Regions from separate parts of the Rhodococcus sp. MTM3W5.2 genome, predicted to be linked through region 1. Evidence: riboswitches for the same ligand, from Rfam matches in the RefSeq annotation. Region 1 holds a riboswitch; each other region holds the start of a gene.

Region 1 (10,104 bases):
ACCAGACCGGGTTCGGTGCCGGAGCTCCGCTGTCGGTGACGGTGGTCAACCAGGCGATGTGATCCTCTGCGATGTGGCGACGAGCCTCGGGCGGCATGTCCATGTCGGCCTCCAATCGGGGTCTGTCTCGACGATACGACCTCTCGGCGGCCCAGGGCACTGAACGGCCCGCCACCTCCGGTGGCAAGCTGATGCGGTGTTCCGACTGATGTTCCACGAGCCTCGCATCCCACCCAATACCGGCAACGCGATCCGACTTGTCGCGGGCACCGGGTGCGAGCTGCACCTGGTCGGCCCGCTCGGCTTCGACCTGTCCGAGCCGAAGCTGCGCCGGGCGGGGCTGGACTACCACGACCTGGCCTCGGTGACCGTGCACGAGAACCTCGAGGCGGCGTGGGCCGCGCTGGCACCCGAGCGGGTGTACGCGTTCACCGCGCACGGGCAGACCTCGTTCGCGGACGTCGAGTACCAACCGGGTGACGTGCTGCTGTTCGGCCCCGAGCCGACCGGGCTGTCGGAAGAGGTCCTCGCCGACCCGCACGTCACCGCCCAACTGCGGATCCCGATGGTCCCGGGCAGGCGCTCGCTCAACCTGTCCAATGCCGCGGCCGTCGTCGTATACGAGGCCTGGCGCCAGCACGGCTTCGCGGGCGGGAGCTAGCGGGGCGCGGTCGCCACGGCGAACGCCACCCGCATCTGGGTGAACCGGAACAGGCCGGGGCCGCCCGAGACCTCCTCATAGGCGCGCACCACGTCGTCGACGAACCGCGGCACCCGATCTTCGTCCAGCCGGGCGGTCCAGGCCGCGAAACCCACCGCGCACCAACGGGAGAACTCGTCCCGCGATCCGAAGTCCCAGTCGAGATCCGAGGTCCGTAGGTCGGTCACGACGAGGCCTGCCGACGCGGCCAGCTCCGGATAGACGGCCGGGTCGACGTGGGTGAACGGCGCCTCGAACTCGACGAACGACGCGGCCCAGGCCTGCTCCCGGCACACGCGCATGGCCACCGACTCGAGGCTCGGCCGCTCGCTCGCGCACACCATCTGGATGATCCCCGCGCGCTGGGGTGCGCGGCGCGGGCGATGCCGGCCAGTGCTCGGCGCTGCTCGCTCACCCAGTGCAGCGCGTTGAACGAGACCACGACGTCGAACTCGTCCTCGAACGGCAGCTCGCGCGCGTCCGCGACGAGGAAGGTCGCGGACGCCCCGTCGGGCACCGGCCTGGACCGGGCCTTGTCGATCATTTTCGCCGAGACGTCGACACCGACCGCCGACCCCCGCGGCAGCCGCCCGGCCAGGGCGAGCGTGATGAACCCGTCGCCGCACCCGACGTCGAGCAGGCGCTCGGCGCCGGTCAGCTCGAGACCGGACAGCGACCTCTCGGCCAGCGTCCGCTGCAGGCCACTGACCTCTGCGTACCCCTCACCGTCCCATTCGGACACGGATCAATCCTGCACCTCGAAGCGCTTGTGGCGGGACGTTTGCCCGGATATCAGCCGCACCGACCTCTTCGACAGGCCCAGATGCGCGGCGAGCAACTCCTCGGCGGCCTTGTTGGCCTTGCCCTCGACCGCAGGTGCGCGCACGTACAGCAGCAGGGTGCCGTCCTCGAGGACCTCGACCAGCGGCCCCTTCTTGCTGTTCGGCTTGATCTGCGCGGCGACGACGCGGGGTCCGGACACCGGCGCCCTCACCCCGCGGCGATGTCGAGGAAGTCGCGCGCGGGCCCGCGCAGGCCACGATCAGCCGACCACACCGCGAGCAGCCGGCGCGGCAGCCGAAGGCCCTGCACCTCGACGGACACCAGCCGTCCGTCCGTCAGGTCCGCCGCCACCGCCAACGAGGACACCACGGCGGGCGCGTTGCCCGCGACGACGGCGGCCTTGACCGCCGTGCACGAGGTGAGCTCGAGCAGCGGGTCCACGCACCCCGGCACGGCATTCTCGAGCGTGTTCCTGGTACCCGAACCGAACTCGCGCTGGATCAGCGGCGTCCTGGCGAGTTCGATCGGGGTGATGGGCGCCGCGCTCGCCCACGGGTGCCCGGGCGGGACGACCACCACCAACTCGTCGCGCGCCACCTCCCGCGCATGGAGTCCGGCCGGCACGTCCGGCCCCTCCACGAAGCCGAGGTCCGCCTCCCCCGCCAGCACCTGGGCCGCGACATCGGTCGAGTTCAGCAGCCGCACCGAGGTCACCACGGTCGGGTTCTTGCGCCGCATGGTCACCGTCCAGCCCGGCACCAGGTACTCGGCGATCGTCATGCTCGCCGCCACCGTCAGGTTGGCCTCGCGCTCGCCGCGCAGCGCCGAGATCCCCGACGCCAGCTCCTCGGCGGCGGCGAGCGTGCCGGCCGCCCACTCCAGCACCAGCCCGCCCTCGTAGGTCGGGGTGACACCGGTGGTGGCACGGTCGAACACCCTGATCCCGAGCAGCCGTTCGGCCGAACGGATCCGGGCGCTGACGGCCTGTTGGCTGAGTCCGTGTTCGCGACCCGCGGCCCCCATACTGCCGAGCCGGGCGACGGAGACCAGGACGTCGAGGGCGGCGAGTTCGGGGACGCGCGGGGACAACGGCATACCAACAGAATAGGCCGCCACAACCTGCAGTTGTGACAAGCCAACGACAAGCCGTCTACCGGCGCCGACGTCCGGACGGCAGTCTTTAATCATGCTCACGACCGCCCCCGCCCCCGCCACAGCCGCCCGCCGCAGCCCCGCGTTGGCACACCTGACGCCGAACTGGTTCGCGGTGGTGATGGGCACCGGGATCATCGCGGTGGGCGCGGCCTCGCTCCCGGTGGATCTGCCGGGCCGCGACTCGATCGCGCGGGGCTTCTGGGTGCTGGCGACCGCCGCGTTGCTGCTCCTCTCGGTCGCCTTTGCGGCCCACTGGATGCGCCATCGCGAGCAGGCACTCGGCTACGCACGCAACCCGGCGATGGCCCCCTTCTACGGCGCACTGCCGATGGCGGTACTGACCGTGGGCGCAGGCACCGCCGCCGTCGGCACCGAGATCTTCGGCCCGTCGGCCATCGTGGTCGCCGCAGCCCTGTGGGCGCTCGGCACCGTGGCCGGGGTTGCTGCGGCCGTCATCGTGCCGCCGCGCATGTTGTCCGGCGGCACTCCCAGTCCCGTGTGGCTGATGCCGGTGGTGCCCCGATGGTGTCCGCCGCGACCGGGGCCGCGCTCATCCACCACCTGCCGGAGGGCAGGCCAGGCTCGCCATGCTGCTCGGCTGCTACGCCCTGTTCGGGATGGCGCTGACCGCGGCCATCGTGACCATGACGTTGGTGATCGGGCACCTCGCCCGCACCGGACTGCCCGCCGTACAGGCCATCCCGACCATGTGGATTCCGCTGGGCATCATCGGGCAGTCGATCGCCGCCGCGAACATGCTCGGCCGCGTCTCCGACACCGCGGTCTCGTCCGAGGCAGCCGCCGGGCTCCGCGCGTTCGGCATCGCCTACGGCACCGTGATGGCGGGTGTGGGCGTGCTGGTCCTCGGGTACGCCTGCCTGCTCACCGCAAGGGCCGCCGGCCGCGGGCTCCGCTTCTCGATGAGCTGGTGGAGCTTCACCTTCCCGCTCGGCGCCTGCGCCGTCGGCGCCGGGGCGCTGGGGATCGCGACCGATTCCGTTGCCGTCCAGTGGCTTTCCGTGGCCATGCTCGCAGTGCTGCTCGGCATCTGGGCCGTGGTCGCAGCCAACACCGCGCGCGGGGTGTGGACGAGAGCACTGTTCGTCCCCGTCCCCTGAGCCCGTCGCGCGCCGCCGTCAGAGCAGGAACACCAGCACCGCGCCGATCAGGGCGACCGCCGCGATGAGCGCGAGCGCGCCTGCCAGCAGCAGTGGCCTGCCCCTCCCGAGGGGGCGTCGGCGTCGGGGTCGTCTTCCGGATCGCCGTCCGTGTCGACGTCCCGAACGGCCTGGATCGCCCCGACCGCGGACGCGGTGAGCAGGCTCGACCGTTCGTGGGCGTCGGTGACCTCGCGCACCTCGCGCACCGAACCCGGGATCGCGCTGATCACCTCGGTGACGTCGTACGACGGCGGCAGGCCGATCCGTCGGATCGCCATCGCCGGGGTCTGGAATCCGGCAGCCAGGATCGCCGCACCCAGCGCGGCGGCCTGCTCCGGGCCCGGGCCCACCACGCTGTGCACCCCCAGCCGGTCGGTCAGCGCGGTCGCGACGCCCTTCATGGCAACAGTGTCACGCGCCACCAGTCCGTCCCCGGTCACGATCACGGCGTCGAGGTTCGAGGGCAACCAGCCGAAGGCTCCGAGCGCGGTGGAGAGCTGCGCGGTCGGCGACGTCCCGCTGCCCGCGGGGAACCGGAAGGAGCGACCGACCAGGACACCCGAGCGCACCAGGCTCACGGTCGTTCCCGCGTCGTCCGCGTGATACGTCCCGATCAGCTGGCCCGGCGTCTCCGCGACCTCGGATTCGAACCAGGCACACGTCGCCTCCGCGTCGGACACCAGCGTGATCTGCGGCATGCCGCCGTAGTCGAGCGATTCACGGAGGTCCGCCACGGACTCGGAGTCCCAGTTGGACGGGTAGGTCGCCCAGACGTGCGGCGTGCCGCCGTCCCGACCACCGTGGTCCGGCAGCGGCTCACACTCGTGCAACAGGCTGCTGATCGCCGTCGCGACCACGTCCTCCGCCCGATACCGGGTGCCGTCGCTCGCCGCGACCCCCTCGGGTCGCCGACCCTCGACAGGAACCCGGACAGCGTGTGCTCCGTCCCACCGTCCTGCCCGACACCGCCGAGCACGGTGCTCCCGTCGGAGCCAACATGCAGCACCGTGTCGCGGACGATGACTATGGGGTCCGGGGTTCCCACGCCGTTCGACGCGATCACCGTGTGCGACACGATGCTGCCCACCCTGAGCCCAATTCCCACGGACACGCCAACACCTCATTCGGTATGAACAGATCACCGTCCACGCGCCGAATCATTCAGCGCGCGGCCGGGTTACATCTTGCTATGCCGACGTTCAGGTGGGCGCGCGACACGACGGCCAGAGCGTCCGGTTCCCATTTTTTGCGACGCATCGAGCGGGCGCTCCGGGTCCGAGGACCGCCGGCCCCGCGGCGCGGGATCAGGCCAACGCGAGGAAGAGCTTCTCGAGCTCCGCCTCGGTCATCGGCTCCTGGTTGTCTCGATTGGTTCCGGACAGGCAATCGCGCAGGCCGGTCGCGACGATCTTGAAGCCGGCGCGGTCCAACGCCCGCGAGACCGCGGCGAGCTGGGTCACCACGTCCTTGCAGTCGCGGCCGCTCTCGATCATCGAGATGACGCCCGCCAGTTGGCCCTGCGCGCGCCGCAGCCTGTTGAGCACCAACGCGATGCTCTCCTCGTCACCCGTCATTGCGCCACTCCCTGTTCTCACGTCCGGATTCGTCAACTCCGATGGTACCCGCCGGGGTATCTGAGCGCGGGCGGGTGCGGCCCTGGCCTGCACAGATGCTAATGTCGCCGTGTTGAGACACGGGGTGCTCCGCAAGTCGCGGGGCTGAGAGCAGACCCGAGAACCTGGCCAGGTAATGCTGACGAAGGGATGTCATGGCTTCGCATACGCCCACCACGGGGGTACCGACCGCTTCACCGAACACCTGTGGGATCACACCAAGGCGCTGCGCGTCGCGATCGACGAGCTGGAGTTCCTCCGCCGTCTCGGCGACGGCAGCCTGCCGCTGGACGTCTTCCGCTTCTACGTCGAGCAGGACTCGCTGTATCTGAGCGGGTACGCCAAGGCGCTGGCCATCCTCGCCTCGCGGGCACCCGACCCGGCGTCCGCCGCCTTCTGGGCCACCTCCGCCGCCAGCGCGGCCGTGGTCGAGACCTCCCTGCACGAGGATCTGCTGTCGGGCGGGGTGCTGCCGCCCGCCGAGCAGGAACCCCGGCACTCCCCGACCTGCCTCGGCTACGTCTCGTACCTGATCGCGGCCGCGGCCACCGAGCCGTACCCTGTCGCGGCGGCGGCGATCCTGCCGTGCTTCTGGATCTACGCCGAGGTCGGGCGCGACCTGGCCGCGAGCGCGGCGAAGGTGCTGGCCGCCGATCCCGGACATCCCTACGCACAGTGGGTGTCCACCTACGACGCCGAGGAGTTCCAGACCTCCGCGGCGACCGCCCGCACCCTGGTCGACGCGGCCGCGGCCGCCGCCACACCGGGCGAGCGCGAGGCGATGGTCGAGGCATTCACCGTCGCGACGCGGTACGAACTGCTGTTCTGGGACACCGCGCTCCACCCGCAGCCCTGGCCCGCGCCGTGAGCGCCCGGATCCGCCGCGCGCTCGCGGGCGCCGTCGTCGCGCTGTCCTCACTGTCGTTGCTCACCGCGTGTGGCTCCGACACCGACTCCGGGGAGACCATCCGGTTCGCCCTCGACTGGACGCCGAACACCAACCACACCGGGCTCTTCGTTGCGCAGCAACAGGGGTACTTCGCCGACGTCGGGCTGGACGTGGAGGTGTTGCCGTACAACAACACCGCGGTCGACACCCTCGTCGACTCCGGCAACGCCGAGTTCGGGATCAGCACCCACGACGCGTCGACGTTCTCCCGCGCCTCCGGCGCGCACACCGTCTCAGTCCTCGCACCGCTACAGCACTGGGCGACCGCGATCGGCGTCCGCGCCGACCGGGCCGACATCGTCAGCCCCAAGGACCTCGACGGCAAGACCTATGCCGGGTTCGGCGATCCGGGCGAGAACGAGACGCTCCGCCAGGTGATCCGAAACGACGGTGGCACCGGCGATTTCAACTCGGTCACCCTCGGCACGTCCGCCTACGAGGCCGTCTATTCCGGCAAGGCCGACTTCACCGTCTCGTACTTCGCGTGGGAGGGCATCGAGGCCGAACATGCGGGCACCCCGATGCGGTACTTCCGCTACACCGACTACGGGTTCCCCGATGCATACGCCATCGTGGTCGACGGCAACGAGGACTGGCTCGCATCGCACCCCGAGCAGGCCGGCAAGTTCGTTCAGGCGCTGCAGCGGGGCTACCAGTTCGCCGCGGACAACCCGGACGAGGCCGCGAAGATCCTCATCGAGGCCAACCCGGGCGCCTTCAACGACGAGTCACTGGTGATCGAGAGCCAGCGGATGCTCGCCTCGCAGTACATGAAGGACGCGACCGGGAAGGTCGGCACCCAGACCCTGCCGCAATGGGCAGGCAACTCCGGATTCCTCTACCAGCACGGACTGCTCGCCGGCCCGGACGGCAACACGTTGACCACCGAACCCGACTGGTCGACGTACTTCACCAATGACTACCTCGGCCCTTCGTAGACTGACCCCCGCCCTGGTGGTGGTGGCGGCGCTGGTCGTCGCCTGGCAGGTCTATGTCGATGTCAGCGGGATCCGTCCGCAGCTGCTGCCCTCACCGGTGCGCGTCGCGCAGCAGGGCTGGGGGCACCGCGAGGAGATCGCCGTGCACGCGGGCGCCACGCTGACGGTGACCCTGATCGGGTTCTCGGTGTCGCTGGTCCTGGCGTGGGCGCTGGCGATCCTGGTGGATTTCTCGCCGTGGCTGCGCCGCGCGTTCGTGCCGTTGTTCGTGGCCTCGCAGACGCTGCCGATCATCGCGATCGCCCCCTGATGATCATCTGGTTCGGGTTCGGTCTGCTGCCGAAGGTCCTGGTGATCGCCCTGGCCACCTTCTTCCCGATGGCGATCGGGCTGATCGAGGGCTTCGCCTCGACCGAACGGGAGGCGGGCGCGCTGCTGCGCAGCATGCGCGCCTCGCGCTGGCAGGTGTTCCGGTATGTCCGGCTGCCGTCGGCGCTGCCGCGGTTCTTCACCGCGCTGCGGATCGGCATCACCTACGCCGTCGTCGGCGCGGTGTTCGCCGAGTACGTCGGGGCCAGTAAGGGACTCGGCATCTACATGAGTCTGCAGAAGAACTCGTTCCGCACCGATCTGGTGCTGGCCGCGGTGCTGGTCACCGCCGTCATCAGCATCGCCCTCTACCTGCTCACGTTCGCGGTGGAGCGGGTCGTCGCCCCGTGGTCCCGGATGGAGCACGGCCATGGGTGAGGCACGGGGATCGAGGATCGCGCTAGAGGCGATCACCAAGTCGTATCCGCTGCCCGGCCGCGGCGGGGGTACCGCCCATCGACGCGGCACCGGTTCCCGCCTCGTGCTGGACCGGGTGTCCTTCGACGCCGCCCCCGGCGAGTTCGTCTCCGTCATCGGCCCGAGCGGCTGCGGCAAGAGCACGGTGTTCAACATCCTCGCCGGGCTGGACTCGCCGGACTCGGGCCGGGTGCTCGTCGGCGACGGGGCCGCGTCGGGAACTCCGCACTGCGCATACATGCCGCAGAAGGATCTGCTGTTCCCGTGGCGAACGGTTCTCGACAACACCGCGCTCGGGCTCGAGGTACAGGGGATCGACAAGCGGGAGGCCAGGCGCCGCGCCCGCGAGCTGTTCCCGATCTTCGGCCTGGCCGGGTTCGAGGATGCCCGCCCGTTCCAGCTGTCGGGCGGGATGCGCCAACGCGCCGCGATGTTGCGCACGGTCGTCCAGGACCGCGAACTACTGCTGCTCGACGAGCCGTTCGGTGCGCTCGATTCGCTGACCCGCACCGAGATGCAGGACTGGCTGCAGCAGGTGTGGCAGCGATACCGGTGGATGGTCCTGATGATCACGCACGACATCCGCGAGGCGGTCTACCTCTCCGACCGGGTGATCGTGCTGTCGGCCCGGCCAGCCACCGTGCGCCGGGAGGTGCGGGTGGACCTGCCGCGGCCCCGTGAGCTGTCCGTCGTCACCTCGCCCGAGTTCGTCGCACTGGAGCAGGAGCTGCTGGAGGTGCTGCACGAGGAGTCGCGCCGCGCGCTCGCCGAACAGGAGTCCGCGCCGCGATGACCCGCGGGCCTGGCGCCACCGACGCGCTGCGGCCACACTGGAGTTGACTCCCGGGGCGACGACGAGCCGGGGCGACACCGCAGGAGAATTGCCATGGGTAGCAGGGGACCGTTCGGCATCGATCCGGAAGACATAGAGCGCATCGCCCGCGAGGCCAGTGCGGGACTGCGCGACGCGGCCGAGAAATTCGGCAGGTTCCTCGACGATGCGGGCATCCCCTACTCGCACTCGTTCAATGTGGGAACCAGCACGTCCTGGCCCCGACCGCGACCGGAGACCACGGGTGATGCCGGCGACGGCGTGTGGGCCATCTACACCGTCGACGAGGACGGGTCCGCCCGGGTGGACCAGGTGTTCGCGACGGAGCTCGAGGCGCTGCGGATTCACAAGAACAACACCGACCCGCGGCGGCTGGTGCGGTTCCTGCCGTACGGGGTGACGGTGAGCGTGCTCGACGAGGACACCGCCGATGCCTCCGGCTCTGCGGCCTCTGCGGCCTCGGCTGACTCCGCGGACGAGAACCCGACCGGCGACACCGGCCGGGCACCCACCGACGACGAGAGCTAGCGTCGCGTCGGCTTGTGCGCAGGGGTCCCCGGGCGGTCACCCGGCGGCCCGGGCCTGCTCGTAGAGCGGTGTCGCGAACACTCCAAGCCGGTCGCTTTGTTGCTGGCGTGCTGCGGCGGTGTCGACCGCATCGGCGATTCTTGTCGATGTCATTGTCATTCCCCTTTGCCGGGCACGTGAGCATGCGCAGCACTAGGGCGACAATGAGGCCGCCGACGGCGCAGATCGCAACTGCGAGAAAGCCTGCACTGACGCCATCGAGAGTCGCCGCTGCGGCGGCATCGGGGTGGTCCCTGATGACGATGGCCATGGTCGTTCCAACGACGGCGATTCCGAGTGCGCCGCCAGTCTGGTTGAAGGTGTTGAGCAAACCGGAGCCGACACCCGAGTCCTTGAGCGCGACATGGCTTGCGCCGATTCCGTAGAGCGGGACGAAGGCGCTGGGCAGTCCGGCGCCGATGATGGCGAGCAGTGCGATCACTGCGGCAATGTTGTCGATTCCGGTGGCTAGAGCCGCGGCGCCGATCAGCTGTGCGGCGACGCCACCGAGGTATACACGGGCCGGGCCTTGGCTGGCGATGATCTTCGGTAGGACGACCGCTACGACGAGGGAGGCTAGTCCCATCGGGAGCAGGCTGAGGCCGGCGAGCAGGGGGCTCA
Region 2 (10,104 bases), 690 kb from region 1:
GCGAGGACATCGCGCTGTACCTGAACTTCGACATGCTCGGCTCGCGGAACGCCGGGTACTTCACCCTCGACGGCGACGATTCCGACCAGGACGGCGCCGGACCGGGACCTCAGGGTTCCGACGCGATCGAGCGAACCCTTGGCGGCTACCTCGCCTGGCGCGGGATCGTTGCGGACGGAACCGATTTCGACGGCCGATCCGATTACGGCCCGTTCATCGAGATGGGGATACCGTCGGGTGGGGTGGACAGCGGGGCGGACGAGCGCAAGTCCGAGGAGCAGGCACTGAAGTGGGGCGGCACCGCGGGCGAGACCTTCGATCCCGGCTACCACTCGCCGGAGGACACCCTGGCGAACGTGGACCGGGCGGCGCTGGCGCAGAACGCGTCGGCGGTGGCGTTCGGCGTCGGTACCTACGCGAACTCCATCGACGGCCCGGACGGGGTTCCAGCCCGGGCGGACCGGGCGAAGGCGCGGGAGGGCGCCGGACAATGACCCCGATAGTATCTGTGACTCTGAGTTACACTTTGGCCTGTGACTGAGGACCCCTCGACCTCGGGCGTCGACCCCACCGACGCGAGCGACCGCGGCGCCACGTCTGGGCGCTCCGCGGGCTCCGCGCCTGCGCGCCGCAGCAAGCCCGAGGCCGTCGCCCGGTGGGTCCGCGGGGTCAACACCCGACCGCAGGTGGTCGACGCGTTCCGCAAGGTCCGCCGGGCACTGCCGGGCGACCCGTCCTTCGGCGATCCGCTGTCCACGGCGGGACCCGGCGGCGTGCGGGCGATGGCCAGGGCGGCCGACCGGTTCCTCGACGACGGACCCGGTGCCTCCCGCGAGGTGAGCCTCGGTGCGCTCCAGGTCTGGCAGGCACTGCTCGAGCGGACCGGTCGCGGCCGTGGCCCGCGCGAGGTGACCATCGTCTTCACCGACCTGATCGGATTCTCGAGCTGGTCGCTCGGCGCGGGCGACGAGGTGACCCTCGAGCTGCTGCGGGAGGTCGCGAAGGCGGTCGAGACTCCGATCGTCGACCGCGGCGGCCAGGTGGTCAAGCGGATGGGCGACGGGCTGATGGCGGTCTTCGCCAGGCCGGACCGCGCCGTCGAGGCGATGTTCGCCGCCCGTGCCCAGCTCGCGGAGGTGGAGGTGGAGGGCTATCGACCGCGGATGCGGATCGGTGTGCACACCGGGTCGCCCCGGCAGATGGCATCCGACTGGCTCGGCGTGGACGTGAACGTGGCCGCTCGCATGATGGAACTCGGCGGGGACGGCAACGTCATCGTCTCCGAGACCACGCTGGCGGCGCTCGAGCCGGGGTTCCTCGCGGACCTGGGCGCTGCTGCCAAGCCCTACCGGCGGGGGCTGTTCGCCGCCCCGATGCGCGGGGTCCCGGACGGCCTGCGCATTTTCACCGTCCAGGCACGATGAGGTCGGGCATTGCCACCCGTGGCGCCGTCGGCGGACACTGGATGAATGGTTGACAGGGAGCAACGCACACCCTTTTACGGGGTGGTGATGATTCTCGCGGCGCTCGGGGCCTCGATGGCGGTCAGTTACTACGGGCCGGCTTGGTTCCGCGTCACGGTCTACATCCTCGCGGTGTTGGTGGTCCTGGTCGGAGGCGTCATGACCTTCAGGGACTACTCGCGCTGACGTTGCGCGTGCTGTGCGCGTCGCCCCGGTTCGGGAGGGGCGACGCGCACAGACGCGTCAGTGCAGGCGCCAGAGCGGGGAGACCGGACCGTGGCCGGCGCCCAGGTCGTATGACGCGGCCAGGCATCGCGTCACCCACTCCTTGCCGAACGCGACCGCCTCGGGCATCGAGTACCCGTTTGCCAGCGCGCACGCGATCGCCGCGGCCAGGGTGTCCCCGCCGCCGTGATCGTTCCCGGTGTCGATCCGCGGGCTGGTGAACTCGTGGAAGACATCGCCGTCGAAGAGCAGGTCGGTGCTCGAGGTCGAGGTGCGCAGGTGCCCGCCCTTGACCAGCGACCACTGCGCCCCGAGCCCGTGCAGCGCCTCGGCGGCCCGACGGGCGGAGACGTCGTCGACCACGTCGATCCCGGTGATGAGCCTGACCTCGTCCAGGTTCGGCGTCACCAGCGAGGCGATCGGGATCAGGGTGTGCCGGACCGCGTCGAGCGCCTCAGCGTGCAGCAGGGGATCGCCGTGCATGGACGCACACACCGGGTCGACGACCAGCGGCACCGCATGCCCGCGCCCGATGCCCACCTCACCACAGACCTCCGCGACGGCCTCGATGATCGCGGTGGACGCGAGCATCCCGGTCTTGGCCGCCCCGACTCCGATGTCGCCGACCACCGACCGCACCTGGTCGGCGACGATCTGCGGCGGGATCTCGTGGAAGCCGCTCACCCCGACCGAGTTCTGCACCGTCACCGCGGCGACGGCGACGCAGGCGTGCACGCCGCACATGGCCATCGTCCGGGAGTCGGCCTGGATGCCCGCACCGCCGCCGGAGTCGGTTCCGGCGATGGTGAGGACGCGGATCGGGGTCTGTCCGTCCGGGGTCAGCGGCAGCAAATTCACGCGTGCGAGCCTATCCACCGGCAGGAACGACGGGCAGGTAGACCTGGTTGCCGTGGTCCGCGAACTCCGAGGACTTCTCCGCCATGCCGTCGGCGATCATCCGGTCGATGTCCTCCTGCGTTTCGAGCCCGTTCTGCTCGGCGTACTCGCGCACGTCCGCGGAGATCCGCATGGAGCAGAACTTCGGCCCGCACATCGAGCAGAAGTGCGCGGTCTTCGCCGGCTCCGCGGGCAGGGTCTCGTCGTGGTATTCGCGGGCGGTGTCCGGATCCAGCGACAGCGCGAACTGGTCGCGCCAGCGGAACTCGAAGCGTGCCCTCGACAGCGCGTCGTCGCGCTCCTGGGCCCGCGGGTGCTGCTTGGCGAGGTCGGCGGCATGCGCGGCGATCTTGTAGGTGATGACGCCGACCTTCACGTCGTCCCGGTTGGGCAGGCCGAGGTGTTCCTTTGGTGTCACGTAGCAGAGCATCGCGGTACCAGCCTGCGCGATCATGGCCGCGCCGATCGCCGAGGTGATGTGGTCGTAAGCGGGCGCGATGTCGGTGGCGAGCGGGCCGAGGGTGTAGAACGGCGCCTCCTCGCACAGCTCCTCCTCGAGTCGGACGTTCTCCACGATCTTGTGCATCGGGACGTGCCCGGGGCCCTCGATCATCACCTGCACGCCATGGGATTTCGCGATCTTGGTCAGTTCGCCGAGGGTTCGCAGCTCGGCGAACTGTGCCTCGTCGTTGGCGTCCGCGATCGACCCGGGACGCAGCCCGTCGCCGAGCGAGAAGGTCACGTCGTATTCGCGCAGGATCTCGCAGAGTTCCTCGAAGTGTGTGTACAGGAACGACTCTCGGTGGTGTGCCAGGCACCAGGCCGCCATGATGGAGCCGCCGCGCGAGACGATCCCGGTGACCCGCTTGGCGGTCAGCGGAACGTACCGCAGCAGCACCCCGGCGTGCACGGTCATGTAGTCGACGCCCTGCTCGCACTGCTCGATCACGGTGTCGCGGTAGATCTCCCACGTCAGTGCGGTCGGGTCCCCGTTCACCTTTTCCAGTGCCTGGTAGATCGGCACCGTGCCCACCGGCACCGGCGAGTTGCGCAGGATCCATTCGCGGGTCTGGTGGATGTCCTTGCCGGTGGACAGGTCCATGATGTTGTCCGCGCCCCATCGGGTGGCCCAGACCATCTTCTCGACCTCCTCGGCGATGGAGGAGGTGACCGCGGAGTTCCCGATGTTCGCGTTGATCTTCACCAGGAACCGCTTGCCGATGATCATCGGTTCGGACTCGGGATGTTTGTGGTTCGCGGGGATGACGGCCCGTCCAGCGGCCACCTCCTCGCGCACGATCTCGGCCGAAACTCCTTCGCGGGCAGCGCAATAGCGCATCTCTGCGGTGATGATCCCGGCCCGGGCCCATGCCAGCTGGGTGCGTGCGAGATTGGGTCCGCCGCTGCCGCCGATGTCGACGGCCTCCGGCTTGACCCAGCCGTCGCGGGTCTTCGGGAGGCCTGCCTCGAGGTCGATGGTCGCCCGCGCGTCGGTGTACGGGCCAGAGGTGTCGTACAGGTCGAGGTGTTCGCCGTTGGTCAGGTGGACCCGACGGACCGGCACGGACAGCCCGTCGACGGTCAGGTACTGCTTGCTGCTGCCCTCGATGGGGCCGGTGGTGACGGTGGTGACGGTGGTTCCGGAAACAGAGGTGTCCCTCATGCGTGCTCTCCCTACGCCGGCATTACCCGGTCAGGTTCAACGGTCGACGGCCCTAGCCGTCCTCTCAGCCCGCTGGTGCGAGCCCCCGTGGGTTGTGTAGTTGTCGGGCACGACCCTAGGGCACCGCGCGTGAGCGGTCGAGCGCGGGCGGGCCGTGGAGACTTCTTGGCGCAAATCGCCGGCGCAGGAGCGACCGCGTGCCTATAGTGGCGTAAATCACATTGTGATTACGGATCGGGCAAGGAGACGGGCACATGATCACGGAATCGCCGACGGCAGAGGTGACGAACAATGCAGGTCAGAACCGGTTTGAGCTGAGGCTCAACGGGGACCTCGTCGGCATTCTCGGTTATTACGACTTGGACACACGGAGCGCGAAGCGATCCTCGGCAGCGACGCCGGTGGTCTCCTTCATGCACACCGTGATCGTCGAGGACTTCGGTCACCGGGGGCTCGCCGCGGTGATGGTGCGCCGGGCCCTCGACGCGGCGCGGGGCTACGGCTGGAAGATCCGGCCGGTCTGCACCTATCTCCAGCGATTCGTCGCGGACAACCCCGAGTACCGGGACCTCATCGTCCCCGTGTGAGAACTTCGGGTGCCGATTCGGCCACGATTCGATGGTGACTGGGCAACAAATCGCACCATCGGCCCCAAATCGGGCGACTGGGCCGGGGCGGGACTGCTTCCATGGTGAGGTGTCTCACATCTTCAAGCGACCTCCCGTCCCGGCAGCGGTGGTGACTGCGCCCGCCCCTGTCCTCGCGAACCCGGCGCTCGCGCGCGTCGTGGACAACCCCTCGCACGCCCGCTTCGACCTCTGGGTCGGCGACGAACTGATCGGCATCCTCGGCTATCGCGGCGGGGGGATTCGACCGAGTTCACGGGCGGGCGCGGGGAGGTGGTCGCGCTCATGCACACGGTCGTCAAGGAGGAATACGGCGGTCGCGGCTGGGCCGCCGTGCTGGTCGGCGACGTGCTGGCGCTGTCGAGGGAACGCGGTTGGCGGTTGCGGCCGGTCTGCACGTATGTGCAGCGCTACCTGGGCGCCCACCCGGAGGAACTGGACCTGATCGTCGACGAGGACTTCAGCCCGACCCCGAATTCGCCGTAGTCCGACACGGAGAGTGGCACTGACCCTATGCTTCCCCTGACCCGTGGCGGTCGGGGCTGGAAAACGGGCATCCGAAACAGATTTCGGCTTCCCCCGGCACCGCGGCTGCGGGCGTCATCTCATCGCTTCGCGTATCGACGCGCCGTGTAACTGGGGGAAGAATGACGATCGTTGCTGACGTGCGCGAGGGCGCCCAGGGCAGGTCGGCTCGAGCGGCCGGGATCCCGGCCGATGTCAGGGCGGGGACGGCCTCGCTGGCCGTCGCGCTCGGCGTCGCGGGGTTCGCACTTGCCTCGGTGGCCGTCGCGCCGCCCGCGCAGGCGGGCCCGATCCGGGAGTTCGCCAAGTTCGTCGCGACCCAGGTCGAGGCCAGCACCGCGCAGATCAAGCTCGAGTCCGGACGGTTCGTCCGGGACACCCAGACGAACGCCATCGCCGCGGTGAACGAGGCGGGCCGTGTCCTGGAGAACCTCCCGTTGCGCATCGAGGTCGACGGCGCGATCCAGGGCATCACCTATTCCATCGCCGAGGGCGGCAAGGTCGTGTCGGCGGTCGTCGACACCGCGATCGACGCCGGGGTCGTGGTGGCGGCGGAGGTCGTCAACCAGGCCGGTGCCTTCGCCGAGGAGTGCGTGAAGTCCGGCGTGAAGCCCGCGATCGCGGGAGCACTGTCCGGCGCCGTGACCGCGGCATCCGCCGCGGGTGTGGCCGCGGGTCCGGCCGGGCTGGTCGGCGGAGTGGCCGTGGGTGCCGCCTCGGGTGCGGTGACAGGCTTCGCGGGAGGCTGCGCGGACGGCCTGGTCAGGGAGCTCGTCCGCTAGGTGATCGCCGGTCCGCGCGTCAGTGCGCGCGGACCGCGAGTCGCCAGAGTGAGACGACCTCGGCAGCGCGGACGGCGGCCAGAGGGTCGCGTCCGTCCGTTCCGCGTCCCTCCGGGCGGGCGCCGCTCGCGCGCGGGTGCCTCGGCCGGGTGTCGGTGCGGCCCAGCACCGTCAGGCCCGCCTGCTCGAACTGGTCCGTCAGCTGTGCTCGTGTGCGCAGGCCGAGGCGCTCGGCCAGGTCGGAGAGCACCAGCCAGCCCTCGCCGCCGGGGTTGAGATGATCCGGCAGGCCCCGGATGAACTCGGCGAGCATGTGCCCCTTGCGGTCGAACACGCCCAGCTCGATCGAGGACGTCGGGGCGGCGGGCACCCACGGCGGGTTGCACACCACGAGGTCTGCCGTGCCGGCCGGGTACACGTCGGTGCGGACCAGCTCCACCCGGTCGGCGAGGCCGAGCCGCTGCAGATTGTCGGTCGCGCAGGCCACCGCGCGGGGTTCGATGTCCGTGGCCACCACCCGTTCGACGCCCCGACGTGCCAGCACGGCCGCCAGCACGCCGGTCCCGGTGCCGAGATCGAATGCCGTTCCTGCGGTGGGCAACTGCGCCTCCGCGACCAGGTCGACGTACTCGTTCCTGGTGGGAGCGAACACGCCGTAGTGCGGGTGGATCCGTGCCCCGAGGGCGGGGACCAGCACGCCGCGCCGCCGCCACTCGTGCGCGCCGACCGCCCCGAGCAGTTCCTGCAGGGAGGCCACGCTCGGCTCGGCCGCCTCGCCGTACGCCTCCCGGCACGCGTCCCTGATGTCGGGAGCGCGGCGGAGGTCGATGCCGAAGTCCGTGCCGAGTTCGATCAGGATCATGCTCAGGATGCGGGTGCGGTGCGCCCTGGCCTGCCGATGCCGGTGAAAGGTCACGGCGAGGTCGGGATCGGGCTTGACCTGCTGCCGGTCGAGCCGGCGCTTGAGCGCGTCGAGCAGTTGCCTGGCGCCGAGGAAGTCGCCGCGCCAGAGGATCGCGGTGCCCTCGGACGCGAGCCGCATCGCATCGTCGGCGCGGAGTTCGTCGCCGAAGGTCTCGACCTTCTTCGGCGGCTTGACGCTGCTGTTGGACCGCCACGGCGCCGCATGGCGTTCGCCGGCCTCGAACCATTCGACCTCGGTGCGGTGTGGCTGATCGCGCGGGGTCTCCACGGCGGACTCCTAGCGAATGGGGGCGGCGCGACGCCTGCGAAGCACGCCCGGACCGGGCGGACACGGTGGATGAATCGTAGACCGGGCGGGGGAGCGTCCGAAATTTGAGAGCACTGCTCTTGTTTTCTCCGGCATGGTGGTGAACACTGCTCATAAGAGAGAGCGCTGCTCTCGTAATTGAGGAGGCAAGCATGATCGACACGGCACAGCGGGTGGGTACCGATCGCGCACGGGTCGCGGCGGCGGCGTTGTTCGGTGTGGCGGGGTGCTGTTCCTGCTCTACCCCGCGGTCCGGCCCTACTCGGACTACCTGAACCAGACCACCATGGACGGCGCGCGGGCCTACGCGTCCGGTGCGTGGGTCGCGGCGCACTTCTTCGGGATGATCGGGTTCCTGCTGCTCGGCCTCGCCGTGCAGGCGCTGCGGGAGATCCTCCGCGGCACCGACGGGGACCGTGCCGGCATCGCCGCGACCGTGCTGACCTGGGTCGGGGTCGGCCTGACCCTGCCCTACTACGGCGCCGAGGACTTCGGCCTGCACGCGATCGGCGGGCGCGCGGTCGCGGACGGGACGCCCGAGTTGCTCGACCTGGTCGACGGCGTTCGCGGCGGCGGCACCCAGATGGCCATGTTCACTATCGGGCTGCTGTTGGTCGCCGCGGGCGCGGTCACCGCGGCGGTGGGGATCTGGCGGTCCGGGGCGCTGGCCCGATGGAGCGGGGTCCCGCTCGCGGTCGGGTTCGCCCTGTTCATCCCGCAGTTCTTCGGCAGCCCGTGGATGCGCGTCGCGCACGGGGTGCTCGTGGCGGCGGGCGCGCTGTGGCTGGCCGCCGAACTGCTGCGCGCTCGCCGCGTCTCCGGCTAGTCCAGCTCGACCACGACCGGGGCGTGGTCGCTGGCGCCCTTGCCCTTGCGCTCCTCGCGGTCGATGGACGCGCCGGAGACCCGTTCGGCCAGCGCCGGGGAGCCGAGCACGAAGTCGATCCGCATGCCCTGACGCTTCGGGAACCGGAGCTGCGTGTAGTCCCAGTACGTGTAGACGCCGGGGCCGGGGGTGAACGGGCGGGCGACGTCGGCGAAGCCCGCGTCCTGGAAGGCGTCGAAGGCGTCGCGTTCCGGCTGCGAGGTGTGCGTCTTGCCCTCGAACAGCGCCGGGTCCCAGACGTCCTCGTCGGTCGGTGCCACGTTCCAGTCGCCGACCAGCGCGATCTGGGCGCTGGGGTCCTGCGCCAACCACTTCGCGGCGTCGTCGCGCAGGGTGGCCAGCCAGTCCAGCTTGTACGCGTAGTGCGGGTCGCTGAGCTCGCGCCCGTTCGGCACGTACAGGCTCCACACCCGGACCCCGCCGCAGGTGGCGCCGATGGCCCTGGCCTCGACGACCGGGGTCGCGATGTCGAGAGTGTCCGCCGCGGGTTTGGCGAAGCCCGGCTGTCCCTCGAAGCCGACCTGCACGTCCTCGAGCCCGACGCGGGAGACGATCGCGACGCCGTTCCACTGGCTCAGTCCGACGTGGGCCACCTCGTAGCCGAGCTCGGTGAACCGTTCCGTCGGGAACTGGTCGTCACGGCACTTGGTTTCCTGGATCGCCAGCACGTCGGTGTCGGTGCGCACCAGCCAGTCCACGACCCGGTCGGTGCGGGCCCGGACCGAGTTCACATTCCACGTCGCCAATCGCATTCGAGGCAGCCTAGTGCGACGGCGACGGCGCCCCCCGGTGGGTCCGGAGGGCGCCGTCGTTCGTGGACACTCGTGCGGCTACCAGGCGGTGCCGGGTGCCGCCGCGTAGCGGTACCGGTGATGGTCGAGCATCCCCATCGTGCGGTACAGGGCGATCGCCGCCTCGTTGTCCGCCACCACCTGGATGTACGCGTGCGTCGCGCCCCGGTCGCGGCCCCAGCGGATCATCTCCGCGCAGATCAGCATCCCGAGCCCGCGCCTGCGGTGGGCGGGCGCCACCTCCACCGCGCTCAGTCCGACCCAGCGTCGGCCGTCGGGCGCCTCGGTCACGGCGGCCCGCGCGATGGCGAGCAGTTCGGTGCTCGGGCTGCCGAGCCGGCCGAAGCCGAGCTCGCCGTCGCGGACCGACCCGAGCACCTCCGGGGCACAGTCCGGCAGCTTTGCCCCGTTGTGGTCGTACAGCGGCAGCCACTGATCGTCCGGTTCGCCGGACACCGTCACCAGCGAATCGCCGTCGGGCAGCGTGAGGTTCGCGATCTCCGCGGCCATCACCAGCACCTCGTCCGAGGTCTCCCAGTCAGCGGGGGCGTTGCCGAGGCGGTCCGGCAGCAACAATCGCAGCGGCTGATCGCGGTCGGCGTACCACTTCTGCAGGCGCTCGAGGGTGTCGCCGCTGTAGAGGTCGCCGATCCGGTCGGCCTTCCCGAGGGGAGACGCCGAGTTGGCGCGGCCGGTGAACCCGCCGCCGGATCGGGCCAGCCAGCCATTGATCCAGCTCTGCTCGAGGCCGGGCCAGCCATCGGCGGCGGCCAGCTCGAGCGCGCGGATCTCGCGGCTCAGGATCGGTCGGGCACCGATCGACTTGAGCGCGACGACCTTGTCGGGGACGACCTGCACCACTCGTCCGTCAGGGGCGCGGACCACGACGGCCGGTGTGAGCGACACCAACTCCCCGATGATGTCGGTCAGGGGCTGCGGGTAGCCGGGCGGCAATTCGTATCGCAACACCACCCGGCTACCGAGCACGATGTCAGTCATCGTGGCCGAAGGGATC
Region 3 (10,104 bases), 700 kb from region 1:
GGCGTGGCCCGAGCGGGCGGGTGACCCGTTCGCCGACAAGATGAACGCCATCGCGAAGTACGTCGTGTCCGACTCCCTTGGCGAGGGCGAGCTGACGTGGGAGAACACCACGCGGATCACCGGCGACGAGGCCGTTGCCCGTATTCGGGAGCTGCGCGCGGCCGAGGGTGGCGACCTGGTGGTCATGGGCAGCCCCACCCTGGTGCGCACCCTCCTGCAGGAGGGCCTGGTCGACGAGCTCCGGCTCATGGTCATGCCGGTGCTGCTCGGTGGCGGGAAGACGATCTTCCCCGACGGCGGCAAGCTGAACAGCCTCGAGTTGGTCTCCACCGCCATCAGCCCCGCGGGTGTGCACGTCTGCACCTACCGGCCGGTCAGCGAGGGCTAGACCCGCCGCGGTCCCCGTCCGATCGGGCGGGGACCGTGCGATGCCCGCTCAGACCAGGCTCTTGGGCCGGATCGAGTTGGCGAGGTCCACGAGCGCGTACCGGTGTCTGCGGTCCTCGGCGTTGCGCGCGAGGGCCCGCAGCCCGGCCTCGGTGCCGGCACGCAGACCCCGTTCGGTGAACGCGACACCGAGGATCGGTTCGTGTTCGGATTTCGCGACGTGGCCGAGCAACACCCAGTCCAGCGCGGTGCCGAGGACAAGCGTGCGCATCTGCAGCGCCCGACCCTCGTTGGGCGGCAACGCATTCACCCGGCGGGCGGCCTCCCTGATCGCGGTCTCGCGGATCTCCTCGATCGGCCCGCCCGAGAGCAGCGTGAGCACCGAGGTCATCCGGGCGACGTTGAAATGCCGTGAGCTCGGCGGCACCTGATCGAGAGCCGCGATCGCGCCGGTGGTGTCGCCCTTGTCGGCCAGCTGCCTGGCGAGCCCGAAGGCGGCGCTGACCATGCTGCGGTCCGTGCGCCATACCGTTCGGTAGTACTTCTCGGCGAACCTGCGCCACTGCTCGGGCTGGTCGGTGTCCCAGTGCTGCAGAATGAGTTCCGCGGTGGCGGCCAATGCCAGCTTCGGGGCCATCTCGCCGGGGAGCGCCTCGAGCACGGACTCGAATTGGCTCATCGCCTGCTCGTACTCGGCACCGAGCAGGGAGGCCATGCCGCCGTACCAGTCGACCCGCCAGTTCGATCCCTTTGCCGAGCTGAGCGAACCGAGCACCCGAGACGCCTCGGTCGCGTCGCCGAGGTCGAGGTGCGCCTTCGCCTCGGCCAGCGCGATCTCGGCCGTGAACCCGGCGCTGCCGTCCACCGTTCGCTCGAGCCCGTTCGCCCTGGCGTGGCGGATGGCGTCCAGGGTCTGATCCGGCTCGGCGTGCACCGCGGCGGCGAGCAGGGCTGCGCTCGGGTCAGACGGGTTGATCAGAGGAACGGCAAGCGCGGCCGTGATGTCGCGCCCCGACATGGTCGGCTCGTGCTTGCGGCCGTCGACATAGACATCGGTCTGCCGCACCGCCTCCTCGGTCCCGAAGGTGGTGCGTTGCGGGCTGAACAGTTCGGAGAGCCCCGGACGCTCCTCGTTGGTCTGCTGGGCCAGGACCTCGCGCAGCACCCCGGTGAGCTGGCTGGCCATCTCCTCCGCGGAGCTGAACCGGTGGTCGGGATCGGCGGCGGTCGCCCGCAGCAACAGCCGATGGAAGGACTCGTACTCGGCGATCAGCGGTGCCTGCTCGGGATCAGGCAGACCGTCGAGGTATTTGCCCTTGGCGGAAGGCATCTGGAGGCTGAGCACGGCGAGGGTCCGGCCGACCGTGTAGATGTCGGAGGCGACGGTCGGACCGGTCCTGAGGATCTCCGGCGCCTGGTACCCGGGAGTGCCGTAGAGGTAGCCGTAGTCCTCGATGCCGGCGACCGCGCCCAGGTCGATCAGCTTGAGCTGATCGTCGGTGATCATGATGTTCTCCGGCTTGAGGTCGTTGTAGACCAGGCCAACCGAATGCAGGTAGCCGAGCGCGGGCAGGATCTCGAGCACGTACGCCATCGCCTGTTCGACCGGAATCCGTTCCGGCCGTTTGTGAGTGCTGAGTACGTCGCGGAGCGAATGCCCGGCAACGTACTCCATGACGATGTACCCCATCGGGCTGCCGTCGGGCCGCGGATGCTCGACGAAGTTGTAGATCTTCACGATGCTCGGATGCGCCACCTCCGCCAGGAACTGCCGTTCGGCGAGCGCGACCGCCTGCGCCTCGGCATCCCCGAAGTGCAGCAGGCCCTTGAGCACCACCCAGCGGTCGCTGACGTTGCGGTCGATCGCGAGGTAGATCCAGCCGAGCCCGCCGTGCGCGATACAACCCTGCACCTCGTACTGACCGGCGACCAGATCGCCGGAACCGAGCAGCGGGGTGAAGTCGAAGATGGTGCCGCAGGAGGGGCAGATGCCGGCCGATGCCCCAGGTTCGGAGTGGCCCTTGCGGCCGACCGGCTTCCCACATTTCCAACAGAACCGCTTGTTCTCCGGCACGACGGGATCGGCCATCACCGCGTCGGCGGGCTCGACGGCGGTGACCGGCGGGACCTCGACCAGCCCGGCGCCGAGGCGGCGGCGCACGCTCGTCCGCGACCGTTGCGAGCGACTCCCGCGCCCGGTGGTGCGGGCGGGCGCGGTCGATTCCGGTGCGGTCGCCTGGGTGCGGCCGGACGCTTCCGGTGCGGAGGCCTGGGTCCGGCCGGAGACCTCCGGCGCGGAGGCTTGGGTCCGGACCGACGGCTCCGGCATCGACGCCTGGGTCCGCATCGACCGCTCGGTCGACGCGATCGGCGGCTCCGGGACCGACGGCTCCTGTCCCGGATCTCCTTGCGTTCCAGCCATTGTCTCCGCTTTCAGTCCAGGTAGTGCGGGACCGGTGGGCCCGGCGACGGCCCGAGTACTCTCAGCCACCGATCGTAGATCCGATTCCAGGTGCCGTCTCGCCGCATCCGCTCCAGGCTGCCGTTGACCATCCGCACCAGGTCGTCGTCCGACTTGTTGATCCCGATCCCGTACGGTTCCGAGCTCAGGCTCTCGCCCACGATCTCCAGGTACGGGTCCTGTGCCGCCAGGCCGGCCAGGATCGAATCGTCGGTGCTCACCGCGTCGACCTGACGCTGCTGCAACACCACCAGGCAGTCGCCCCAGTTCGGGACCGTCACCACCGTCGCCTCGGGTTGCACCAGCTGGATGCGATCGACGGAGGTGGTGCCCTCGGCCGCGCAGACCCGCTTGCCCGCCAGATCGGCGGCGCCGGTGATGCCGGACCCCTTGACCGCGAGTACCCGCTGCTGGGCCTCGAAGTACACCGTGGAGAAGTCGACCTTCTCGCGGCGCTCGCACGTGATCGTCATCGTCTTGACCACCGCGTCGACCGTGCTGTTCATCAGCGCCGGGATGCGACCGGCCGAGGGCAGGATGCGGAACTCCACCCGGCTCGGGTCGCCGAGCAGGTCGCGCGCCAGTTCGCGGGCGATGTCGGCGTCGAAGCCCTCGATGGCGCCCGTCGCCGGATCGCGGAAGCTGAACAGGTTGCTGCCGGTGTCGAGACCGACGACGAGTCTGCCCCTTGCCTGGATCTCGGCGAGGGAGGCGCTCGGCGGTGGCGGCTCGGGTGGGCCGCCGGGGAGGGGACGCAGGCTCGCCGTGGGGTCCCCACAGTTCGCCGCGTTCGTCGGAGGCCCCGTCGGCGGCGGTGCGATCGTGGCCCCCTCGGGCAGGGGAGGTTCGGTGTAGCCGCCGGTGTCCGCGACGATGCCCGGCTGGGCCTGCGTGCAGCCGGCCGTCATCAGGGACGCGGCGACGAGCAGGGCGGCCCCAGCGGTCCGCCATCCCGGTCGCGCCGGACGCCGCCCGGCCGATCCGAATGCAGGTCTCGTCACTGGTACTCCCGAAGCCGTGGCCACAGGCCGACCCCGACACCGGCCGCGGCCACCGCAGAGAGCACGAGCGCACCGGTTCCGAGGCCGTACAGGGTCGAGTGGGCGCGGTCGATATCGGCGCGCAGCTCGCTGCGGGTCGTCATGATGGCGTCGTCGAGCGCGGCATCGGCCCTGGCGAAGTGTGCCGTCGAGTCCTCCTCGCCGGGGCCGGTGACCACGGCAGCCGCCCCGGCCCAGTCGCCGTTGTCGAGCAGGCGCTGCACCCGCTCGTGCGCGGCGGACCAGTCCTTCCCGGCCTCGGCGGCCTGGCTGACCAGATCGATGGCCACCTTCACGCGGCCGTCGTTCGGGTACTCGGCCAGGATCTCTTCGAGGCGTGCCAGGTGCGTCCCGAACGCCTCCGCATAGCCGCCCTTCACGTCGCGGCGGACGAGGCCGAGGGTCTCGTCGGCCCTTGCCTGCTGCGCGAGGATGCGCCCGGTGGTCAGCTGCATCAACGGTCGGGCGCCCTGCTCCAGGGCCCGTCCGGTGGACGTCGAGGAGATCAGCCCGGCGATCAGCAGCCACCCGAGCAGTGCCGCGATCGCGACGGCGGACAGGATCAGTCCCGGGTTCAGCATCCGCCGGGTCCATCCGGCGAGCAGGACCAGGCCGACGACGAGGGCGATCAGCGACAGCAGGAGCAGGCCGATCGCCAGCCAGGGCGGGGTGGCGAACTCGTCCTGGTTCTGCACGACGGCCTCCGCCTGCTGGCCGTGCAGTTCCTCGGCGATCGGGAGCAGGGTCGACTGCATCATGGACGAGGCCTCGCGCAGGTACGCGGTGCCGACGGGATAGCCGCTGCGGTTGTAGGACCGGGCCGTCTCGATCAGGCCGGTGTAGACCGGCAGCCCGGTGGACAGCTCGGTGAGCAGCCGCTGGCCCGACGCGTTCGTCTCGATGATGCCGCTCGACGCGCCGATCAGGTCGGCTGCCGCCTCGCCGATCGACTGCGTGTACCGGTCGCGGACCACGGTCGGTTCGATGCCGCCGAAGATGAACGCGGTGGTGGCCGCGGCGTCCGCGATCGAGAGGGAGCTGTAGAGGTTCTGGGTGGCGTTCGCCTGGGGCTCGACCTGGTTGAGCAGCGTGTCGAGGGTGCGCTGCCGGTCCGCGACCTGGATCGCGGCGACGGTGCCCGCGACCAGTGCCACCACGATCAGCGCGGTCCCGAGCGCGAGCAGCTTGGCGGGGGTCGTCCTGAGGAACTCGGACAGCCGGGTGTATCGGCCATGGGGATCGGCAGACCCGACGGACCGCGGCGCGAGATCATCGCCGAGCGGTTCCGTCGACGGTGCTTCCCGAACGGCCACCACGCACCCTTCCCAGCTGGCCCGGATGCCAGTCAAGGGGAGCATATAAGCAGTAACTGAGCTTTGTTGTGCGTGACTGGCCTAAGTTCGGTCGTGAACGAGTTGACGAGGCGCGAGGGACCGCGTGGGGTGCGACGTGGCCGGATGTGGGGCAGGTGAACGAAGTCGATGCGCGGTGACGGGGACGGCTGGGCCAAGAGCGATGACGGAATTCGGCATTGGGGCAAATTCGGCGCGGCGGGGCTGCTACTCCGCGCTCCCGCGGCCGACGGAACCCCGACCGTGCTCCTGCAGCACCGCGCCCAGTGGAGTCATCAGGGCGGCACCTGGGCGCTGCCCGGCGGTGCCCGCGACAGCCACGAGTCGACCGTCCACGCCGCCATCCGCGAGGCCGAGGAGGAGGCCGGTATCCCCGGCTGCGAACTGAGGGTCCGTGCGGAACGGGTGACCGCCAACGCCAGCAGCGGGTGGAGCTACACGACGGTGATCGCCGACGCGGCAGGTCCGCTGACGACGGTGCCGAACGGTGAGAGCACGGAACTGCGCTGGGTGCCCGAGGGCGAGGTGTCGGGGTTGCTGCTGCACCCGGGTTTCGCGGCGAGCTGGCCGCAGTTGAGGAGCACGCCGGTCCGGCTGCTGCTGGACACCGCGAACGTGCTGGGTTCGCGGCCGAACGGATGGTGGAGGGACCGGGCGGGGGCGACCGGCGAACTGCTCGCCGCGCTGGCGGCGACGCTGCCGAGGACCATCGAGCTGCCGGACGGCGGATTCGGCTGGCTGCCGCGGATCGAGGCTGTCCTGGAGGGTCAGGCGCGCACCGTCACGGCGGTGGACGCCCGGGTGCCCGTGCACGTGGCCGCGGGCAGCGGGGACGACGAACTGGCCCTGCTGGCGGGCACCGAGCTGGCGATGGCCGCGGGCGGCGGCATCGGCCACCCGGCCTTCGGCGGCGTCGATCAGCACCTGACCGCCGTGGTCACCGCGGACCGTGGGCTGCGCGAGCGCCTGCCGGAGACGGTCGTGCAGCTGTCGCCGTCGACCGTGCTGGGGTGGCTGGACTGAGTCGTGCCCTCCTGGCGGGTGGAAACCCAGGACAAAGTGGTTGCTTTGGTCGGCGCCATCGTTCGAATTCGTCTAGCTTTCAAGTGATCTGAGTCCTCTCGGTCCTAGCAGAAGCTGGAGCGCGATATGACCTACGACGACCCGACCGCGACAGGTGTCGAGGCGGCCCCGCCCGCTGCGACCCCGAACCCCGATTTCCCCTACTACAACGGGATTCCCCAGACCATCACCGGCAGGCAATGGTGGATCATCACGGGCGCCGTCGCGGTCGGGTTCTCATTCATCATGTTCTGGCCCTTCGGCGACGCCTGGAGTCACTGGGTTCCTGCCCTCGCGCTCCCCGCGATCCCGCTGCTCGTGCTGCGCCACTTCGCGCCGGACCACTGGACGGCGATCTTCCGCCGGGTCGGGGTCCGTGACGTTCTCCTGATGGTCGGGATCTTCGTCCTCAACTTCCTCGTGACCATCGGTGTCGGGGCGCTGCTGACGGCGTTCACGGACGCCGAGGCCAACCCAGGCGCCGACGGCCTCGCCGATGCGTCGACGACCGAACGGATCCTGTTCTTCATACAGGCCATCCCGCAGTTGCTCGGCGAGGAACTCCTGACGATCCTGCCTCTGCTGGGGCTCATGTACTACTTCTACACAAAGCTGAAGTGGTCGCGGAGGACCGCGATGATCCTGGGCTGGCTGATCACTGCGGTGATCTTCGGGGCCGTCCACCTGCCCACCTACGACTGGAACGTGGCCCAAGCCCTCATCGGTATCGGAATCGCGCGGCTGGTCCTGTCCCTCGCGTTCCTCATCACCAAGAACATCTGGGTTTCCACGGGCGCCCACATCCTCAACGACTGGGCGATCTTCGCAGGCAGCATGTCCTGACCGGGGTGCTAGCGGCGGACGGCGTTGCGGGACAGCGCTTCGGCCAGCGAACGGGCCGCCGCCTGTGGGTCGCGCGCCTCGGTGATCGCCCGCACCACCACGATGCGCTCGGCCCCGGCCTCGAGGATCTCGGGCAGCCGTTCCTCGTCGATGCCGCCGATCGCGAACCACGGGCGGGTCGGGTGCGAGTCGGCGGTCGAGCGGACCAGGTCGATGCCCGAGGCGGTCCGGCCGGGCTTGGTCGGGGTGGCCCAGACCGGCCCGGTGCAGAAGTAGTCGACGTCGTCCTCGATGGAGGCGAGCTGTGCCTGCGCGCGGCTGTGCGTCGAGCGGCCGATCACCACGTTCGGGCCGAGGATCCGGCGGGCGTAGTGCACCGGCAGGTCGCCCTGGCCGAGGTGCAGGACGTCGGCGCCCGCGGCCAGTGCCAGGTCGGCACGGTCGTTCACGGCGAGCAGCGCGCCGTGCCTGCGAGCGGCCGCGGCGAGCTCGGCCAGCGCGCCCAGCTCCTCCTGGGTCTCCATCGGGCCGAGCTTCCGCTCGCCCGCCGACCCCTTGTCGCGCAGCTGGATGATGTCGACGCCGCCGGACAGCGCGGCCTCGGCGAACTTCGCGAGGTCGCCTTTGTCGCGTCGAGCGTCGGTACAGAGATACAGACGGGCGGTGGCGAGGCGTTCTCGAGGGGTGAGGTGCCTGCCGGAATGCGAGGGGTGCACGCTCTCAACGGTAGTCTCTACGCAGAGAGAAGTGACACGGGAGTCCCGGCGAACGCGGGGCTGAGAGGGGGCCGCGAGCCCCGACCGTCATACCTGACCCGGATCATGCCGGCGCAGGGAGTGAGGTGGAGTAGTGAGCAGAACCGTCGCGGTGATCGGTGGCGGCGCGATCGGTCTGTCGATCGCGTGGCGTGCCGCCCAGGCAGGCTGGAGCGTCACCGTCCACGATCCGGCGCCCGCATCCGGGGCGTCGTGGGTGGCGGGCGGGATGCTGGCACCGCTGTCGGAGGGCTGGCCGGGCGAGGACGCGGTCCTGCAGGTCGGGGCAGCCTCGCTGGCCCGCTGGCCCGACTTCGGCGCCGAACTCGAGACCCTGTCCGGCGAAACGTTGTTCACCTCCCATGGCTCGCTCACCGTCGCGCTGGACGCGGCCGACGCCGCGGACCTGCGGACCGTGGCCGAGTGGATCGCCGGCCAGGGCTACGAGCTGGAACTGCTCTCGCGCGCGCAGATCCGGGCCGCTCAACCGTCGCTGGCCCCCAACATCCGGCTGGCCCTGCTCGCCGCCACCGAGTCCGCCGTCGACAACCGCGCGCTGATCGCGGCACTGCGGTCGGCCTGCGTCGCGGCGGGGGTGGAGTTCGTCGCCGAGGCGGTCACCGATCCAGGGGCGTTGGCCGCCGACCAGGTGGTGGTGTCCGCCGGCACCGCGTCCGCGCGGCTGTGGCCAGGGCTGCCGGTCCGGCCGGTCAAGGGCGAGATCCTGCGGTTGCACCGCAGGCCAGGGGTGGCGCCCGCCCCGACCATGACCATCCGCGGCAGCGTGCACGGGCGTCCGGTGTACCTGGTGCCGCGCGGCGACGGCCTGGTGGTCGGCGCGACCCAGCACGAGTCGGGGGAGGACACCCAGGTCACCGTCGCCGGGGTCCGCGACCTGATCGCCGACGCGCAGACGCTGATGCCGAGCATCGGGGAGTACGAGCTGCACGAGTGCGCCGCCGGACTTCGCCCGATGAGCCCCGACAACCTGCCGATCATCGGCCGGGTGTCGGACCGGGTGGTGCTGGCCACCGGGCACGGGCGCAACGGCGTGCTGCTGACCCCGCTGACCGCGGACGCGGTGGTCGCCGAGCTGGACGGCGCGCCGTTGGCGGAGGCCAAGAGCGCCTCCCCGGAACGTTTCACCTTCAACGATGAGTGAGGACTCGATGACGAACACACCGGTGAACATCGGGATCACCGTCAACGGCGAGGACCATCAGCTGTCCGAGCCGCTGACCGTGGCCCAGCTGCTGGAGCACCTCGGCCTGCCCAGCAAGGGCATCGCGGTCGCGGTGGATGGTGCGGTGTTCCCGCGGGCATCATGGGACACCCCGGTCGGCAAGGGCTGGGAGATCGAGATCCTGACGGCGGTGCAGGGTGGCTGAGCCGTTCGCCGCAGATCGTCTGACCATCGCCGGTCGCGGCTTCGGCTCCCGATTGATCATGGGCACCGGTGGCGCGGCGAACCTCGCGGTGCTGGAGGAGGCGCTGGTCGCGTCCGGCACGGAGCTGACCACCGTGGCGATGCGCCGCGTCGACGCGGCGGGCGGCACCGGGGTGCTCGACCTGCTCCGCAAGCTGGACATCGCCCCGCTGCCCAACACCGCCGGCTGCCGCGGCGCCGCCGAGGCGGTGCTCACCGCACAGCTCGGCCGGGAGGCGCTGGAGACCGACTGGGTGAAGCTGGAGGTCATCGCCGACGAGCGCACCCTCCTGCCCGATGCGATCGAATTGGTATCTGCCGCAGAACAACTCGTCGACGACGGATTCATCGTGCTGCCGTACACCACCGACGATCCGGTGCTGGCCCGGCGGCTCGAGGATGTCGGGTGCGCGGCGGTGATGCCGCTCGGTGCGCCGATCGGGACCGGACTCGGCATCTCGAACCCGCACAACATCGAGATGATCGTGGCGGCGGCCGGGGTCCCGGTGATCCTCGACGCGGGCATCGGCACCGCGAGCGACGCGGCGCTGGCCATGGAGCTCGGGTGCGACGCCGTCCTCCTCGCGACCGCGGTGACCAGGGCCAAGGACCCGGCGCTGATGGCATCGGCGATGGCGTCCGCGGTGACCGCCGGTTACCTGGCCCGTCGCGCCGGACGGATCCCGAAGCGGTTCTGGGCACAGGCGTCCTCACCCGACCTCTGACCCCGACCGACCGCCGCGCACCCTCAGGGTCGGGTCATCCCTAGGTATGACAC

Evidence for each region. A riboswitch is a leader RNA that binds a small molecule or an ion and turns the genes downstream of it on or off. The one in region 1 is predicted to bind thiamine pyrophosphate.
Region 2: linked by a shared signal. The riboswitch ahead of thiC (phosphomethylpyrimidine synthase ThiC) and the one ahead of BTZ20_RS07425 (TenA family protein) in region 1 are both predicted to bind thiamine pyrophosphate.
Region 3: linked by a shared signal. The riboswitch ahead of thiO (glycine oxidase ThiO) and the one ahead of BTZ20_RS07425 (TenA family protein) in region 1 are both predicted to bind thiamine pyrophosphate.

The regions. Positions count from the first base shown of each region.
Region 1 is NZ_CP019572.1:1,617,160-1,627,263, reverse strand. It holds gene BTZ20_RS07465 (pyridoxamine 5'-phosphate oxidase family protein) at 1-103, opposite strand, end outside; gene BTZ20_RS07460 (tRNA (cytidine(34)-2'-O)-methyltransferase) at 197-661, shown strand; partial or broken gene BTZ20_RS07455 (class I SAM-dependent methyltransferase) at 658-1,442, opposite strand; gene BTZ20_RS07450 (DUF167 domain-containing protein) at 1,446-1,682, opposite strand; gene BTZ20_RS07445 (LysR family transcriptional regulator) at 1,691-2,578, opposite strand; partial or broken gene BTZ20_RS28960 (C4-dicarboxylate ABC transporter) at 2,670-3,098, shown strand; gene BTZ20_RS28955 (hypothetical protein) at 3,226-3,756, shown strand; gene BTZ20_RS07435 (hypothetical protein) at 3,804-4,655, opposite strand; gene BTZ20_RS07430 (metal-sensitive transcriptional regulator) at 5,103-5,372, opposite strand; TPP riboswitch at 5,483-5,579, shown strand; gene BTZ20_RS07425 (TenA family protein) at 5,548-6,279, shown strand; gene BTZ20_RS07420 (ABC transporter substrate-binding protein) at 6,276-7,298, shown strand; partial or broken gene BTZ20_RS07415 (ABC transporter permease) at 7,276-8,045, shown strand; gene BTZ20_RS07410 (ABC transporter ATP-binding protein) at 8,038-8,877, shown strand; gene BTZ20_RS27830 (hypothetical protein) at 8,971-9,444, shown strand; partial or broken gene BTZ20_RS07400 (MFS transporter) at 9,788-10,104, opposite strand, start outside.
Region 2 is NZ_CP019572.1:926,406-936,509, forward strand. It holds gene BTZ20_RS04400 (M28 family peptidase) at 1-494, shown strand, start outside; gene BTZ20_RS04405 (adenylate/guanylate cyclase domain-containing protein) at 534-1,424, shown strand; gene BTZ20_RS04410 (hypothetical protein) at 1,470-1,649, shown strand; gene thiD (bifunctional hydroxymethylpyrimidine kinase/phosphomethylpyrimidine kinase) at 1,707-2,546, opposite strand; gene thiC (phosphomethylpyrimidine synthase ThiC) at 2,557-4,248, opposite strand; TPP riboswitch at 4,240-4,347, opposite strand; gene BTZ20_RS04425 (GNAT family N-acetyltransferase) at 4,503-4,835, shown strand; gene BTZ20_RS29670 (GNAT family N-acetyltransferase) at 5,160-5,360, shown strand; gene BTZ20_RS04435 (hypothetical protein) at 5,522-6,181, shown strand; gene BTZ20_RS04440 (methyltransferase) at 6,201-7,373, opposite strand; gene BTZ20_RS04445 (hypothetical protein) at 7,639-8,238, shown strand; gene BTZ20_RS04450 (exodeoxyribonuclease III) at 8,235-9,050, opposite strand; gene BTZ20_RS04455 (GNAT family N-acetyltransferase) at 9,129-10,088, opposite strand; gene BTZ20_RS04460 (peptide deformylase) at 10,081-10,104, opposite strand, start outside.
Region 3 is NZ_CP019572.1:913,412-923,515, forward strand. It holds gene BTZ20_RS04340 (dihydrofolate reductase family protein) at 1-388, shown strand, start outside; gene BTZ20_RS04345 (serine/threonine-protein kinase) at 437-2,809, opposite strand; gene BTZ20_RS04350 (glutamate ABC transporter substrate-binding protein) at 2,821-3,756, opposite strand; gene BTZ20_RS04355 (hypothetical protein) at 3,846-5,201, opposite strand; gene BTZ20_RS04360 (NUDIX domain-containing protein) at 5,370-6,263, shown strand; gene BTZ20_RS04365 (CPBP family intramembrane glutamic endopeptidase) at 6,390-7,145, shown strand; gene thiE (thiamine phosphate synthase) at 7,154-7,861, opposite strand; TPP riboswitch at 7,888-7,998, shown strand; gene thiO (glycine oxidase ThiO) at 7,995-9,062, shown strand; gene thiS (sulfur carrier protein ThiS) at 9,070-9,288, shown strand; gene BTZ20_RS04385 (thiazole synthase) at 9,281-10,051, shown strand.